Regions from separate parts of the Streptomyces sp. NBC_00846 genome, predicted to be linked through region 3. Evidence: riboswitches for the same ligand, from Rfam matches in the RefSeq annotation. Region 3 holds a riboswitch; each other region holds the start of a gene.
What was found. A riboswitch is a leader RNA that binds a small molecule or an ion and turns the genes downstream of it on or off. The one in region 3 is predicted to bind cyclic di-AMP.
Positions count from the first base shown of each region.

Region 1: another riboswitch for cyclic di-AMP. It lies ahead of OG936_RS03115 (C40 family peptidase); the one in region 3 lies ahead of OG936_RS18505 (M23 family metallopeptidase).
Region 2: another riboswitch for cyclic di-AMP. It lies ahead of OG936_RS21535 (NlpC/P60 family protein); the one in region 3 lies ahead of OG936_RS18505 (M23 family metallopeptidase).

Region 1 covers NZ_CP108846.1:676,026-681,453, forward strand. Annotated here, with positions in the region: gene xerC (tyrosine recombinase XerC) at 1-53, shown strand, start outside; gene OG936_RS03105 (ATP-dependent Clp protease proteolytic subunit) at 257-892, shown strand; gene OG936_RS03110 (hypothetical protein) at 900-1,208, shown strand; cyclic di-AMP (ydaO/yuaA leader) riboswitch at 1,596-1,779, shown strand; gene OG936_RS03115 (C40 family peptidase) at 1,783-2,256, shown strand; gene OG936_RS03120 (ATP-binding protein) at 2,464-2,895, opposite strand; partial or broken gene OG936_RS03125 (hypothetical protein) at 3,126-3,385, shown strand; gene OG936_RS03130 (DUF397 domain-containing protein) at 3,382-3,528, shown strand; gene OG936_RS03135 (8-amino-7-oxononanoate synthase) at 3,521-4,663, opposite strand; gene bioB (biotin synthase BioB) at 4,806-5,428, shown strand, end outside.
Region 2 covers NZ_CP108846.1:4,637,875-4,643,302, reverse strand. Annotated here, with positions in the region: gene pcrA (DNA helicase PcrA) at 1-1,026, opposite strand, end outside; cyclic di-AMP (ydaO/yuaA leader) riboswitch at 1,307-1,473, shown strand; gene OG936_RS21535 (NlpC/P60 family protein) at 1,472-2,677, shown strand; gene OG936_RS21530 (hypothetical protein) at 2,853-3,206, opposite strand; gene OG936_RS21525 (NlpC/P60 family protein) at 3,562-4,608, shown strand; gene OG936_RS21520 (GNAT family N-acetyltransferase) at 4,649-5,422, shown strand.
Region 3 covers NZ_CP108846.1:4,005,020-4,010,447, forward strand. Annotated here, with positions in the region: gene OG936_RS18490 (SPFH domain-containing protein) at 1-721, shown strand, start outside; tRNA gene OG936_RS18495 (tRNA-Met) at 931-1,004, shown strand; gene OG936_RS18500 (PP2C family protein-serine/threonine phosphatase) at 1,218-2,378, shown strand; cyclic di-AMP (ydaO/yuaA leader) riboswitch at 2,658-2,810, shown strand; gene OG936_RS18505 (M23 family metallopeptidase) at 2,822-4,105, shown strand; gene OG936_RS18510 (aldo/keto reductase) at 4,303-5,247, shown strand; gene OG936_RS18515 (PrsW family intramembrane metalloprotease) at 5,306-5,428, opposite strand, start outside.

The sequences.
Region 1 (5,428 bases), 3.3 Mb from region 3:
CCTCGGACCACCTCACTTCTCTACTCGGTTTCAGTGAGGGCGAAGCAGCCTGATGATCAAGACGTCGTGACGGATTGTGAGATACCCGCCCTCGGCGAACAGCTAAAACAGCCTCTGACCTGGGACTTTTAGTGGATCACTAGGATGTGCCCCGCATCCTAATTTTCTGTACGTCCTGTACATTTTTTACAGGCGCTCGCGCAGAGTCAGCTCACGCGAATCCCGTACAGATCCCGGAAGAGAGGCATCGTTCATGCTGTTCCGTCCTGCCGCCCGCTACGTGCTGCCCGAGTTCACCGAGCGCACGACCAACGGGACCCGCACCCTCGACCCGTACTCCAAGCTGCTCGCCGAACGGATCGTCTTCCTCGGCACCCCGGTCGACGACACCGCGGCCAATGACCTGGTCGCCCAGTTCATGTATCTGGAACACGCCGCCCCGGACCGGCCCATCTCCCTCTACATCAACTCCCCCGGCGGCTCGTTCGGGGCCATGTCGGCGATCTACGACACGATGGAGTACCTCACCTGCGAGGTGGAGACCTACTGCCTCGGCCAAGCAGGTTCCTGCGCGTCGGTACTGCTCGCGGCGGGTGCTCCCGGCAGGCGGCACGCGCTGCCCGGGGCGCGGGTCGTCGTACAGCAGCCCGCACTCACCGAGCCGGTGCAGGGCCAGCCGTCCGATCTGGAGATCGAGGCGCAGGAGTTGGAACGGGTCCACGAGATGCTCACCACGCTGCTGGCCCGCCATACCGGCCGCGGCGCCGAGCAGATCGCCGCCGACATCGAGCGCGATCTCATCCTCGACGCCCCCGGCGCCAAGGCATACGGCCTGGTGGACCACGTCATGGAGAACCGGAAGTCGTCGCTCCCGCCGCACGGCGCGCGGTGAACGCCCGATGCGAGCAACGGAGTTGCCACCACTGCCCGCACTGACACGCGCCGAGGGCGAGTTCATCGACCGCTATCTCGAAGTCCTCGACCAACTGGGCCGGATCAACCCGGCCCGCGGCGACGACACCTACTCCGCACTGCGGGCCGCACAGGCACTGGCCTCACGGGCGGCCGCGCTGCGGGACGCCCTCACGTTGATGCACGAGCGCGGCGAAGCACGGATCCACGCCGCCACCCTGGCCCGGGCGCTACGGGTGCTGGACGGGGAACGGCGGGCCGGACGCGTCACCGTACCCCCCGATCCGACGAGTTGATCAACCGATTTTCCGCCAGGCCGGCCGGGACCAGCCGGGCTCCCCCGCAACCCGCCCCCGGCCGGAGGCACCCAACTCCCCTTCGCGACACGCCCGGTGGTCACATCGAAATTCCTAGCTCTTTCGGCGTAGAAAGTCCTTCTCGCGAGATATTTCTCCACTTGCGCGCTCCCGGTGGCCAACGAGCGGAATCCATGATTCCGCCCCTGGTACGGGACCGGTCCGCATGAACGTCGGCGTTCCCGGAATCGTCGGCTCCACCCGAACGGGTCAGCCGTGAGGAGCCTCACAATTCGTCGCTTATTCTCGGAAATCCGGCAGTCGGTGAGTCAAGATCCGTGGGACGACAAGCCCCCGCCACAGCGACGGGGCGGTCCGGGCGGACGCCGAGTCCTGCCGCCGTCCGGATGTCTGGTCGACAGAAGTGGATCGGCAGGAGTGGAGGACCCGAGCACAACGGGTCGACCGGATCACCGGTCGGCCCTCGGGGTGAAGCCGCCGAGCGCGGCCGGGCAACTTCGCCAGCCCGAACCCGACAGGTCATCCTTCACAGGCGGCTGACGAAGGGTTGCGCATGACTGCGCAGGTTCATGTCCCGTCTCTGCTCGCCCGGGCCGGTACGGCCTCGGTTCTGACTCTGGCCGCCGTCGGCGGCACCATGCTCGTCCCGGGCGCCGCGACGGAGGCCCAGGCGGCGACTCTCTCCATGAAGGCACTCAAGGTCGCCGCGTCCAAGAAGGGATCGCCGTACAGGTGGGGGGCCACCGGCCCCAACCTCTTCGACTGCTCGGGACTGACGGCCTATTCGTTCAAGAAGGCCGGCAAGAAGCTCCCCCGCACGGCCCAGCAGCAGTACAACAAGACCCGCCACATCCCGGCCTCACACAGGCAACGCGGCGATCTGGTCTTCTTCCACTACGGTCACAGCGTCTACCACGTGGGGATCTACGCCGGTCACGGCAAGATCTGGCACTCGCCGAGGAGCGGTGCGGTGGTCCGGCTGGAGAGGATCTGGACGAGACACGTCTATTACGGCCGGGTCCGCTGACGCGGTCTCAGCGCCGCTGACAAGCCCGGTGCGGCTGAGGACTTCCGTGCAGCAGGGGGCCGGACGCCAGGACCAGCCCCCACGCGGTGAGCGTCGCGCCACCTCCGCCCTCTACGGCGCGGGCGGCACGCGGGCGGCGCAGCCACCAGCCCATCCGTCCCGTCCGCCGTCGGCCTGTCCGGGTAACGGGGCGGATCGGGTGGCCGCTCAGTTCTGTACGGGGATGCTCCATGGGAGCGCGATCCAGACCCTCTTGCCGCCGTCGGCGGTGGGGGTGACGGTGAGCCGGCCTCCGCACTCCTTGGCCAGGGAGCGGATGATCACCATGCCGCGTCCGTTGTCCTGCTGAACGGTGGCGGGCAGCCGCCGGGGCCGACGCGGGTGGCTGTCCGTCACTCCCAGCTGCAGCTGTTCCTCCCGTTCCAGTCTCAGGTCCACGGTGAAAGTGGGCGACTGTCCGAAGGTGTGCTGGACGGCGTTGGTCGCGAGCTCCGAGACGATGAGCCGGATGCCGTCGGCGAACTCCGTGTCGGTGGCCAGTCCCCATTCGGTGAGCACCCGGTCCACATATCTCCGGGCCGCCGCGACCGAGACCGGCTCGCTCGGCAGAGTGACACTGGCTTCTTGATGGTCTGCCATGGCGAGCCGTCCCTTTCCCACCCGGACCGACTCGCGCTCGGTCCCGGTTGTGCTTCGCGCCAGATTGCCTTTGATGCTGCCCCCTCCGGCGACGATCCATCAAGATATGCATATGTCTGTCGCTCAATGCGGTGAACCCTGCCCGCAAAACCGTATGCGGGCGTCACACTGTCCGCTCGGCAGGAGAAGGAGCGGGGACAGGGAGGAAGACCGCCGATGCAGCAGGGCCCGTGGCTCAACTTCCCCGCATTCAATATCAGTTGCTTCCGTTCTCGGTCGGCAAATATGCCGGTCTCTCCGGCCGTTCTCGACCATGTGACGAGTAGCCTTCCATCTGGAGCGGAAAGACGATCTCGAGGCGTACGGCTCGGCCTTGCGCACGATGCAGGCGCACACGCTGTCGCCGCAGCACTCGTTGGACCTCATCGCCGCGGTCGACCGCGGCGATCATCGTTACGGTGGCGGCGCAGCAGCCGCAGCACGGGGATGAACAACTGCGTGGAGGCCGCTCCGTTCGGTGACGGACGACCGGCCGTGCGGGACTCCATGGATGTGTCCAGGCCGCCGCTGCGGTTCTCCGCGGCGGCCTGGACCTCTTTCGCCTCCGGCCTGCACCAAGGTCCGGTCAGGTGACGGGAGCGGTCCGTCGCACGATCGCCACCGCCTCGGCCATCTGTTCCTCGGTCAGATCGGCGCGCGCGGTCAGCCGCAGCCGGGAGACGCCGTCCGGCACCGACGGCGGCCGGAAGCATCCCACCGCGATTCCTGCGGTACGGCAGTCGGCCGCCCAGCGCACCGCCGCGTCCGCCGAGGGCGCCCGTACCGAGACCACGGCGGCATCGGGGCGCACGGCGGTCAGGCCGGCGGCGGTCAGCCGCTCGTACAGCGCGGTGGCGACGTCTCGGACCCGTTCGGCGCGCTCCGGCTCGCGGCCGAGCAGCCGCAGGCTGCCCAGCGCGGCGCCCGCGGCGGCCGGCGCGAGACCCGTGTCGAAGATGAAGGTCCGGGCCGTGTTGACCAGGTGTTCGATGACCCGGGCCGGACCGAGGACCGCTCCCCCCTGGCTGCCCAGGGACTTGGAGAGGGTGAGCGTGGTGACGATTCCGTCGCCGCCCGCGAGACCGGCGGCGGCGAGCGCGCCCCGGCCGCCGTCCCCCAGTACGCCCAGACCGTGCGCGTCGTCGACGAGCAGCGCGGCGCCCTCCACCCGGCAGGCGTCGGCCAGTTCGGGCAGCGGCGCGGCGTCGCCGTCGACCGAGAAGACCGAGTCGGTGACCACCAGGGAACGGCCCTCGTGCGTCTGCAGGACCTTGCGTACGGCGTCGGGATCGGCGTGCGGCACGACGGCGGTCCCGGCCCGGGAGAGCCGGCAACCGTCCACGATCGAGGCGTGGTTGCCCGCGTCGGAAACGATCAGCGAGCCGCGGCCGGTGAGCGCGGTGAGGGCGGCGAGATTGGCCGCATAGCCCGATGACAGGACCAGGGCCGCCTCGAACCCGCAGAATTCGGCCAGCTCGTCTTCGAGTTCGGCGTGCAGAGCGGTGGAGCCGGTGACGAGCCGGGATCCGGTCGCGCCCGCACCCCATCGGCGGGCGGCCTCGGCGGCGGCAGCGGTGACCTCGGGGTGCCGGGTCAGGCCCAGGTAGTCGTTGCTCGCGAGATCCAGGAGTTCTGGTTCGGCGGGCCGGGTGCGGAGCGTACGGACGAGTCCGGCGTCCGCGCGGCGGCGCGCCTCGTCGTCGATCCAGTCGAACGGGGCGAAGGACATGAGCGGTCCCTTTTGTAGGCAGCTCACAGACCCTAACCGGGGGCGCAGCAGGTCATGCTGTGGCAATACCCACACCATCGGCGTGCTCCATTGTCCGGTTCCTCCTTGGCTGCGGGCCGTGCCGTAGGCCAGGATCAACGTCATGGACCTCCTGAACACGCTGGTGGACAAGGGGCTGCGGCGCGAGCTGCCGACCCGCGAAGAAGCACGCGCCGTACTGGCGACCTCGGACGACGATCTGCTCGACGTGGTGGCCGCGGCCGGAAGGGTGCGCCGTCAGTGGTTCGGGCGGCGCGTGAAACTGAACTATCTGGTCAATCTCAAGTCCGGGCTCTGCCCCGAGGACTGCTCGTACTGCTCGCAGCGGCTCGGCTCGAAGGCCGAGATCCTCAAGTACACCTGGCTGAAACCGGATGAGGCGTCGAAGGCCGCTGCGGCCGGGGTGGCGGGTGGCGCCAAGCGGGTGTGTCTGGTGGCGAGCGGCCGCGGACCGACGGACCGTGATGTCGACCGGGTGTCGCAGACCATCGAGACGATCAAGGAACAGAACGAGGGCGTCGAGGTGTGCGCCTGTCTCGGTCTGCTCTCCGGCGGACAGGCCGACCGGCTGCGTTCGGCGGGCGCCGACGCGTACAACCACAACCTCAACACGTCCGAGGGGACGTACGGGGACATCACCACCACCCACACCTACGCGGACCGGGTGGAGACCGTGCAGCAGGCGCAGGCCGCCGGGCTCTCGGCGTGCTCCGGGCTGATCGCGGG
Region 2 (5,428 bases), 630 kb from region 3:
GGTCGCGTCCGGGTAGTCCTCCTCGAACTGGAGGATGTTGCGGATGGTCGCGCCGCGGAAGGCGTAGATCGACTGGTCCGCGTCACCGACGACGCACAGCTCGGCGGGGGCGTCGGCCTCGCCCGCCGGGCCGACCAGTTCGCGTACGAGGGTGTACTGGGCGTGATTGGTGTCCTGGTACTCGTCGACGAGGACGTGCCGGAAGCGGCGGCGGTAGTGCTCGGCGACGTCGGGGAACGCCTGGAGCAGGTGGACCGTCGTCATGATGATGTCATCGAAGTCCAGCGCGTTGGCCTCGCGCAGCCGGGACTGGTACATCGCGTAGGCCTGCGCGAGGGTCTTCTCGAACCCGTCGGCGGCCTGACCGGCGAAGGTCTCCTCGTCGATCAGCTCGTTCTTCAGGTTGGAGACCTTGGCCGTGAACGACTTCGGCGGGAAGCGCTTCGGGTCGAGGTCGAGATCGCGGCAGACCAGGGCCATCAGCCGCTTGGAGTCGGCGGCGTCGTAGATCGAGAACGATGACGTGAAGCCGAGCTTCTTCGACTCGCGGCGCAGGATGCGTACGCACGCGCTGTGGAAGGTCATGACCCACATGGCGTTGGCGCGCGGTCCGACGAGCTGCTCGACGCGCTCCTTCATCTCGCCCGCGGCCTTGTTGGTGAAGGTGATCGCCAGGATCTGGCCGGGGTGCACCCCGCGCTCGGCGAGGAGGTGGGCGATCCGGTGGGTCAGCACCCGCGTCTTGCCGGAGCCCGCCCCGGCGACGATGAGCAGCGGGGAGCCCGCATGGACCACGGCGGCGCGCTGCTCGGTGTTCAGCCCGTCGAGGAGCGCCGCGGGGTCGATGACGGGGCGGTGCGCGCCGTCGCGGTAGTACGCCTCCCTGGGCGGCGGGGGCCCGTCGAATACGCCCGCGAAGAGGTCCTCCGGCACCGCTTCGGGTGCGGAGTCCTCGGGGGGCGGCGGGGGCTCTTCCTCCGAGTGCTGGAGGCCGGCCAGGAAGCTGTCGTCAAAGAGGCTGCTCATCGCTTGTCGAGTCTAGGCCGCCGCACCGACACACGACGGCCGCATGCCGAACCGGACCCGGACCGCAGGACCGGCCCCACCCCCTGCCGGGCACGCAAAGAGAGCGGACACCCACTCGCGGTGAGGAATTCCGGGCCCCCTGTCCGCGCCCGCCGCCCCACTTCGCCGAGGTCACGAAGATGTATCGGGCATATCGAACATCAACCTTCACAGCAGCACCACGGGTTGGCTAGCGTGCTCGTCCGGGCGGCCCGTACCCCCAGAGGCGAACCACGCCGAGCGGGCGCCCACGCCGAATCCGGGCTGCCCTCAAGGGAGTTCGGAACCGGGGACCCACACGCATGTACCGGGGTGAATCGGTCCTTGTCCCCCACGCGGACCGTAGGGCAGCCTTCCGTTCCGCCCGAACCCGACAGCTAACCCGGTAGGCGGTCCACGGAAGGAGATGCCGGCCTTGGCATCGCATCGCAAGCCGCGCACCCGGGTGCGCACCACCACACCGGCCGTCGGGCTCACGACGGCGGCACTGGCGTCCGTGACCCTGCTCTCCACGCAGAGCGCGATGGCCGCCCCCGCTCCGAAAGCCGGCATCGAGGACGTCCAGAAGCAGGTCGACGACCTCTACCGGCAGGCGGGCACCGCGACCCAGCAGTACAACCAGGCGAAGGAGGCCGCCACCGCCCAGCGCACCAAGGTCGACGCCCTGCTGAACGATGTCGCCAAGCGCGCCGACCAGCTCAACGAGGCCCGCAGGACGCTCGGCACGTACGCGGCCGCGCAGTACCGCAGCGGCACCATCGCACCGAGCGCCACCTTCTTCCTGGCCGACGACCCGCAGTCGTATTTCGACCAGAACCAGCTGATGAACCGGATGACCAGCCGGCAGCAGAAGGCGATCACGGACTTCCGTACGCAGCAGACCAGGGCGGCGAAGAAGCGTGCCGAGGCGGTGCAGAGCCTGGAGACGCTGACCACGACGCAGACCACGCTGCGCACCAGCAAGCAGGACGTCCAGAAGAAGCTGGGCGAGGCGCGCGCGTTGCTGTCGAAGCTGACCGCCGAGGAGAAGGCGCGGCTCGCGGAGCTGGAGCGGAAGAAGGAGGCGGAGGCCCGGCGCAAGGCGGAAGAACTGGCCAAGCAGCAGGCCGCCGCCAAGGCGGAGGCGGACCGCAAGGCCGCGGAGGCCGCGAAGGCCGCGGATTCCGGCAGCGGTACGGGCACGGGCAGCGGTACGGGCACGGGCACCGGTACGGGCACGGGCAGCGGTACGGGCACGGGCACCGGTACGGACAGCAGCGCCACCACCAAGGCGGAGAAGGTCCTCGCCTTCGCCCGCGCCCAGATCGGCAAGCCGTACGTCTGGGGCGCGACGGGCCCGTCCTCGTACGACTGCTCCGGGCTCACCCAGGCGGCGTGGAAGGCCGCGGGCGTCGACATCCCGCGCACCACCTGGGACCAGGTGAAGACAGGCACCCGGGTCGCGACGGCGGACCTGCGCCCGGGCGACCTCGTCTTCTTCTACGACGACATCAGCCACGTCGGCATCTACAAGGGTGACGGGATGATGATCCACGCGCCGAAGCCGGGGGCGAATGTGCGCGAGGAGTCGATCTACTACATGCCGATCTACGGCAGCGTGCGGCCGGCGTAGCGATTCGCACGGCCATCGGCCGGGGCGCGGGCCGCCCCGCACTCCGGCCGGCTCAGGACCCGACTCTCGGAACCCGGCCCGGCTCGGACCCCGGCTCCCGGAACATCGGCCTCGGTTTACCCGGCCTCAGCTCTCCGGTCTCAGCTCTCCGGCCTGAGCTCTCCGGCCTCGGTCCTCAGGTCCAGAGCGTGGCGATGAAGATGTTGGCGAGCGTCAGCCCGCCCACGGCCGAGAAGGCGCCCTTGTCGACCTTCTCCTCGTCCCGCTTGATGTAGACCAGCGCGAGGATGACGACCAGGAGCAGCAGCTTGACCCCGATCTTGATGTTGTTCACGGGGTGGTCGTCGGCCTGGTTGAGCCCGACCAGTGCGACACCGGTGACCAGCATCGTCAGCGCGCCGTGCAGCATCGCCGGGACGAACCGGGCCGTGCCCGCGCCCATCGCCTTCATCTGGGTCAGGAAACCGCCCAGCAGAGAGGCGATGCCGATGATGTGCAGGGCGACGAAGACATGAATGAGTACGTCCATGAGGCCGCAGCCTAGCCCCACCCATATCACCACTCCGCAGGCAGGTGCGGCTTCCTGCCGCTTCACTCGCGCCTGCACCAATTGCCTTACTCTGTTGTCATTTTTCCGATCAAACAGAGACAGCGCCGCGCCAAAATGAGGCAATAGGCGTCATTACGACTCTTCCCCGTGCCCCGGGTTTAGCGTCCCTGAGCAGGTGACCGTCTTCACCGCCGCTCCGCACCCGGACGGCACACCGGTCACCCCGCCGGGATCCGGCGGCGGGCCGCTCTCCTGTTGGTGACCCGCCGCCGGACCTCCGGCGGGCCCGCCGGTAGTCCCCGACGGGCAGTCGCCAGGAAGGACGCACGCCCCCGTGGCAGCGCACCGGAAACCCAAGCAGCGCCCGTACACCGGCTCTGCTGCCCGCACCGCAGCCACCCTCGCCATCGCCGGGGCCGCCACCGCTGCCGCTCTGCCAGGCTCCGCACACGCCGATCCCCAGCTCGCCCCCGCCCAGGTCAGGGCGGAGGTGGACCGGCTGTACCACGACGCGGAAGTCGCCACCGAGCAGTACAACGGCGCGAAGGAGAAGGCGTCCGCCGCCGCCGATGCCGTCGACACCCTGCGCGACGAGGCGGCCCGCAGGACCGAGCGTCTCAACGCCGCGCGCAACGAACTGGGTTCACTCGCCGCCGCGCAGTACCGCACCGGCGGCCTGCACCCGGCCGTACAGCTGGCGCTCTCCTCCGACCCCGACCAGTATCTGGAGCGCGCCTCGTACGTGGACCGGATCGGCGACCGCCAGACCGCCGAGGTCGACGGGGTGGAACGGCAGGTCGCCCGGATCGCCCAGCTGCGCTCGCAGGCCAAGGGAAAGCTGGCTGCGCTGGCGTCCCGCCAGGCCGAGCTGAAGAAGCACAAGGCGACGATCAAAACCAAACTGGCCGACGCGCAGCGGCTCCTCGCCACCCTGTCCCCGGCCGAGCGCGCCGCCTACGAGAGCTCGGACAGCGCGCGCTCCGCCGACCGTACCGGCCGCAGCACCACACGCGCTCCCGTCCAGGCTCCCAACGCGCGTGCCGCCGAGGCCATCGCGTTCGCGTACGGGGCACTCGGAAAGCCGTACGTCTGGGGCGCGACCGGCCCGTCCTCGTTCGACTGCTCCGGGCTCACCCAGGCCGCCTGGCGCTCCGCCGGCGTCTCGCTGCCCCGGACCACGTACACCCAGATCAACGCCGGACAGCACGTCTCGCGCTCCGAACTGGCCCCGGGCGACCTGGTGTTCTTCTACTCGGGCATCAGCCACGTCGGGCTCTACATCGGCAACGGCCAGATGATCCACGCCCCGCGCCCGGGAGCGCCGGTCCGGATCGCGCCCATCGACCACATGCCCTTCGCCGGAGCGACCCGGGTGGCATAGGCTCCCGGCTTCCGACCGATCGGCAAGAGGACACCCACACATGCCCATGGACGTCGAGGTCCAGACCCACGCCCGCACGCTCGCCCTGCGCTCCCCCGACCATCTGCGGATCGGCCCCTTCACCGTGCGGTACACCCCGGACTGGTCGATCAAGTACGCCAATTACGCGATACCCGACCAGGACGCCGAGCCGACGGCCGAGGACCTCGACGCCCTGATCGCGGCGTTCCGCGAGCGCGCGCGACTGCCTCGGCTGGAGTTTCTGCCCGGCTGGGCGCCCGCGGTCGAACCCGCCCTGCTCGCCGCCGGGTTCACCGTCGAGAACCGGGCCCCGGTCATGGCCTGCGCCCCGGGCGACCTGCTGACGCCGAAGCCGGTGGACGCCCTCACGATCGCCGAACCGGTCACCGACGCGGAGTTCGACGCCGCCGCGCTCGTCCAGCACCTCGGATACGGCGGGACCGGCGAACCCGAGGGCGGCGAGGCTGCCTGGCTGCGCGCGGCGGCCGGCGGCGGCGGGGTCGCGGCCCTCGCCACGGTCGACGGCGTCCCGGCGGGCGCGGGCGGCTGCTCGGTCCCGGTCGACGGCCTCACCGAACTGGCCGGCCTCGCCGTCGCCGACACCTTCCGCCGCCGCGGCATCGGCGCCGCGCTCTCTGCCCACCTGACCTCTACCGCCTTCGAGCGGGACTGCCGGGTGGTGTGGCTGGAGCCGGGCGACGCCGATGTGGAACGGATCTACGCGGGCATCGGCTACCGCCGGGTCGGCGAGAAACTGAACATCTCGCTCGACCCCGACGGTGCGGCAGGCTGAGACCGA
Region 3 (5,428 bases):
CACCGGCTACATCAAGAACCTCGCCGCCCCGCACGCCGCCGCGGTCGCCAGCCAGGCCCGGATCGCCGAGGCCAAGGCCGACCAGGAGGCCAGCCAGCGCGAACAGCAGGCCGCCGCGCTCAAGGCGGAGTACGAACGCGACACCGCGATCAAGCGGGCCGGCTTCCTCGCCGAGACCGAGCAGTACAACGCCCGCGCCGCGCAGGCCGGACCGCTCGCCCAGGCCAGGGCTTCGCACGAGGTCATCGAGGAGCAGACCGCACTGGCCGAGCGGCAGGCCGCACTCGCCGCGCAACGGCTCGAAGGGGAGGTACGGCGCCCGGCGGACGCCGAGGCGTACCGCCAGCGCACCCTCGCGGAGGCGGCCCGGGACCGGGTGAAGTTCGAGGCCGACGGCAACGCGTACGCCGAACGGACCGTCGCCCAGGCGCAGGCCGACGCCAACAGTGCGCGCGCCGCTTCGCTGCGCGACGGCAACCAGGAGCTGATCGCGGCCAACCGCATCGTCGAGAACCTGCCCGCCCTGGCCGACGCGGCCGCCCGGGGCATGTCGGGTGCGGACCTGACCGTTCTGAACGGCACCGACGGCGTCAATGAGATGGCGGCGGGCGTGGTCGGCCAGGGGCTGGCGATTCTCCGCTCCCTGCAGCGCGGTGCGAATCCGATGAAGCCCCCGGCGGTCAACGGGAAGGCCGCTCCCCGTATCACCGACACGAATTGAGGCGGCGGGGTGCGGGGGCGCGGGCTGGTCGCCGGGCGCATGGCCGGAGTACCGAGCGAGCGGCGGACGGGTGCCGAGCGGTCGGTGATTCGCTCAGCGGTTCACTCAGTGGCTCAGCGGTTCGCCCAGTGATTCGTCCGGTGATTCGCTCGGTGATTCGCTCAGTGGTCATGAGCCCGCCGCGCATGCCGTACAGTTGTGTTTACCGACGCGGGGTGGAGCAGCTCGGTAGCTCGCTGGGCTCATAACCCAGAGGTCGCAGGTTCAAATCCTGTCCCCGCTACTGAAGAACCAGGCCCGGCACGCATACAGCGTGCCGGGCCTGGTTCGTTCCCGCCATGGCCCGCCGAAGGAGCAGGTCCGGGCGGTGTATGAGCTGTGCCACGTACGTACCCCATCGGCCGACGAGGAGTCGCCGCGTGACTCCGCTCCGGCGAGCCTGGGGTGGGGCGCGGTACCGTCCGCAGCCGCGCGCGTACCGGGCAGGAGACCATAGGTGTGGAAGCGGCTGAAGGGGCGCGGCAGGCATGCCGAGGGCGGCACCCGTACCCGGCGGTTCGTCCGCGCGATGCCCGCCGTGATGATTCTCGGCGGGCTGGTGTTCGACTTCCTCACCCCGCCGACCTTCACCGCCATTCCGCTGTTCGTGGCGGCGCCGCTGATCGCCGCGCCGTTCTTCTCGCTGTCCAGGACCATCTGCACCGGCATCGCCTCGATGCTGGCCGTTGTCGTGCTGCGGCTGTACAGCAACACGCTGCCGGACATCGTGCCGCTGATCGAGCTGCTCACCCTGGCCACCGTCTCGGTCCTCGCGGTCGTGATCAACGGGGTCGTGCGGCGCGGCAGTGAGCAGCTGGCGTCCGCGCGAGTCATCGCGGAGACCGCCATGCGGGCGGTGCTGCCGAAGCCGTCCGACCGGATCGGCGGGCTGCATGTGGCGGCGCGGTACGTGGCGGCGCAGGCGGACGAGTTCGTCGGTGGTGACCTGTTCGCCGTGACGGACTCCCCGTACGGGGTGCGGTTGGTGGTCGGGGACGTGCGGGGGAAGGGACTCGACGCCGTGGAGTCGGTGGCGGTGATCATCGGGGCGTTCCGGGAGGCGGCCGAGCAGGAGCGTTCGCTGGAAGGCGTGGCGCAGCGGCTGGAGCGGGCGCTGGCGCGGGAGGGGCCGCGGCGGGGCGGGCTCGACGCGGTCGAGGGCTTCATCACCGCCGTGCTGGCCGAGATCCCGGCCGGGCTGCCCCGGGTGCGGGTCGTCAACCGCGGCCACCCCGAGCCGATCCTGCTGCACCCGGACGGGGCGCTGGAGGTGCTGGGGCCCACGGTGCCCGCGCTGCCGCTCGGGATGGACTTGGGGGCGTGGCCCGACCGGTCGGACGAGTGGGATCTGCCGGCGGGGACGACTCTGCTCCTGTACACGGACGGGCTCTCGGAGGCGCGGAATGCCGACGGGGTCTTCTATGACCCGGCGGCCCGGCTGCGCGGGCGGGTCTTCCCGGGGCCCGAGGAGCTGCTGTCCGCACTGACCGATGACGTACGGCTGCACACGGGGGGTGAGACGACCGACGACATGGCGCTGCTCGCGGTCGTACGTCCCGCGGAGGGGCAGCCGGACCGGCGCAGGACCGTGAAGATCGTCGGTCGCGAAGGGGTGTGACGGGTGGGGCGGGGGCTTCGTGCGAGCCGGGTCGGCCTTGGGCGCGGGATACCACCGTACGTAACCGAAGCACGTCGCTCCGCATAACATTTGACGCAACGTCAGAAACCGGGTGGCCGCTGAGGGTCGATCAACTCGTCCCATTCCACCCGGTTGTGCACCGTAAAGTCCAGGCCAAGGACGTGAACGATCAGTGGGAACAGCTTGGAATCAGGCCCCGGTGTCTATTAACGTTCGATAACGCAGCGCGGTCGTCCCAGCCGTCGTCAGTGGCGGCACCGTGCGCGAGCGCCGAATTCCGCAAGGGAACCGGGGAACCACCTACATGGGGTGAATCGGACACCTGTGTCTCGTGAGAGGCAGAGGGGTCCGTAGGAGACCTTCCTGCTCCGAACCCGTCAGCTAACCCGGTAGGCGAGAAGGAAGGAAAGGAGTGCGCCCCCGTGGCGTCCAACAAGCCTGCCCCCGAGGCCCCCTCTCGGTTCAACCCTGACTTCGGTTCCGACTTCGGCGCCGAGTTCGGATCCGGTTCCAACTCCGGCTTCGCTTCCGACTCCCCCTTCGCTTCCGACTCCGGCTTCGGCACCGAATTCGGTTCCGGCCCCGGCTCCGGCTTCGGCACCGACTTCGGTTCCGGCCCCGATCACAGGACCGGGGGGACGGGAACGGCGTACGGCACCGAGCCGGGCGGTGACTTCACCGGTGACTTCGGTGGCGAATTCCGCGTCAACGGTGACGGTGAGCCCGAACGCGGCTGGGGCGAGTGGAACCCCACCGAGGAGTCCGTCCGCCCCGTACGCGGCAAGCACCGCGTCGCCAAGCAGCGCAACGGACTTGCCCGTAGCTCCACGGTGCTCGGGGTCGGTGTCATCGCGGCGGTCGGTGCGGGGGGCATGGCCACCGCGCAGAGCAAGCCGCCGGTCTCCATCTCCCTTCCCGAGTCCATCGCGAACAAGCTTCCCGACGCCAAGTCCCTTCCGGGCGTCGGTTCTCTGTTCTCCGGGGAGTCCGAAGCCGACAACGCCGCTGTCGCCGCCGCTGCCGCACCGCTCACCACCGCCGGCCTCACGACCACCGATGCCGAGCAGGGCACGGCGGACGCGGGCGAGGCGCTCCGGGCGCGCATCCTCCAGCAGGCGGAGCAGCAGCAGGACGCCGCCGACACCGAGGCCAAGGCGGCCCAGGAGAAGGAAGCCGCGGAGAAGGCCGCCGCCGAGGCCAAGAAGCAGCAGGACGCGGCCGAGGCCAAGGCCGCCGCCGAAAAGAAGAAGGCGGAGGAAGAGGCCAAGAAGAAGGCCGAGGCCCTGCGGCTCGCCAAGCTCGCCGCCAGCTACGCCATCCCGACCTCCTCGTACACGATCACCTCGACCTTCGGCGAAGCCGGCTCGATGTGGTCTTCCGGTTACCACACCGGCCTCGACTTCGCGGCGCCGACGGGTACGCCGATCAAGGCCATACACGGCGGCACCATCAAGTCGGCCGGCTGGTCAGGTTCGTACGGCTACCGCACGGTGCTGGAGCTCGACGACGGTACGGAGCTGTGGTTCTGCCACCAGTCCTCGATCGGTGTGAGCGTCGGCCAGCAGGTCACCACCGGTGAGACCATCGGCCGGGTCGGCGCGACGGGCAACGTGACGGGCCCGCACCTCCACCTGGAGGTCCACACCCCCTCCGGTGCGGGCATCGACCCGATGGCCTGGCTGCGCGACAAGGGCCTCAACCCCTGATCCGCAGGCCGCCCTCCCGGTTCTTCCGGTTCTTCCAGTTCTTCCGGTCCGTGTGACCGGAGCGCTCCGCTGCTCCGAGTGATCCCGTGGTCCGGTGGACCCGCCGCTGAACTCCGGCAGTCCTGACGCTCACCCCCCGACGTCAGGGCTGCCGGTCCGTCGGAATAGCGGGCGTGCCGGAATCCGTTGATCCATTTATGACTTCTCTTCGTAAGCTGGGCTCTTCCGACCTTCAGGTCTTTCCGCTCGCCCTCGGCGGCAACGTCTTCGGCTGGACCGCCGATGAGGCGCAGTCGTTCGCCGTGCTGGACGCTTACGCCGCGGCGGGCGGCAATTTCATCGACACCGCCGACGCCTACTCCGCCTGGATCCCGGGCAATGAGGGCGGCGAGTCGGAGACCGTCATCGGAAAGTGGCTCGCGGCCCGCTCCAACCGTTCCGACATCGTCGTCGCGACCAAGGTCGGCGCCCACCCCTCGTACAAGGGGCTCTCCGCCACGAACATCAAGGCCGCGGCCGAGGAGTCGCTGCGCCGGCTCGGCACCGACCACATCGATCTGTACTACACGCACTTCGATGACGAGACCGTCCCGGTCGAGGAGATCATCACCGCCCTCGACGAACTCGTGAAGGAAGGCAAGGTCCGGGAGATCGCCGCCTCCAACATCGGCCCCGAGCGGCTCCAGGCGTCCCTGGACTTCTCGGAGCGCGAGGGGCTGGCCCGGTACGTCGCCCTTCAGCCGCACTACAACCTGGTCTCGCGGGACACGTACGAGGGTGAGCTCCAGGACACGGCCGCCCGGGCCGGGCTCGCCGCCGTCCCGTACTTCGCCCTGGCCTCCGGTTTCCTCACCGGCAAGTACCGTCCGGGGGCTTCGGTGGAGAGCGCCCGCGCCGAGAAGGCCGGTGAGTACCTGGCGTCGGAGCGGGGGCAGAAGGTCCTGGCCGCACTCGACAAGGTAGCCAAGGAGCACGACGCGGAGGTCGCGACCGTCGCCCTGGCCTGGCTTGCGTCCCGGCCGACGGTCGCCGCGCCGATCGCCTCGGCCCGTACGGTCGAGCAGCTGCCCGCGCTGCTGGCCGTCGCCGACCTCCGGCTGACCGAGCAGGAACTGGCGGAGCTCACCGAGGCATCCGCCTGACGGACGCGGTGCGTCGGAGCCCTGGTGCCCCGGTGCTGAACCGGCCCGTCCGTACCGGCTACCGCGGCGGTAGCCGGTACGGATTGTGGTCCCTGTCGTAGGGCTGGTACAGCGGTGGAGCCCCCGGGACCGGGGAGATGTACGGGGGACGCAGGCGGCCTGTCGCCTGCGCGGCGTACGT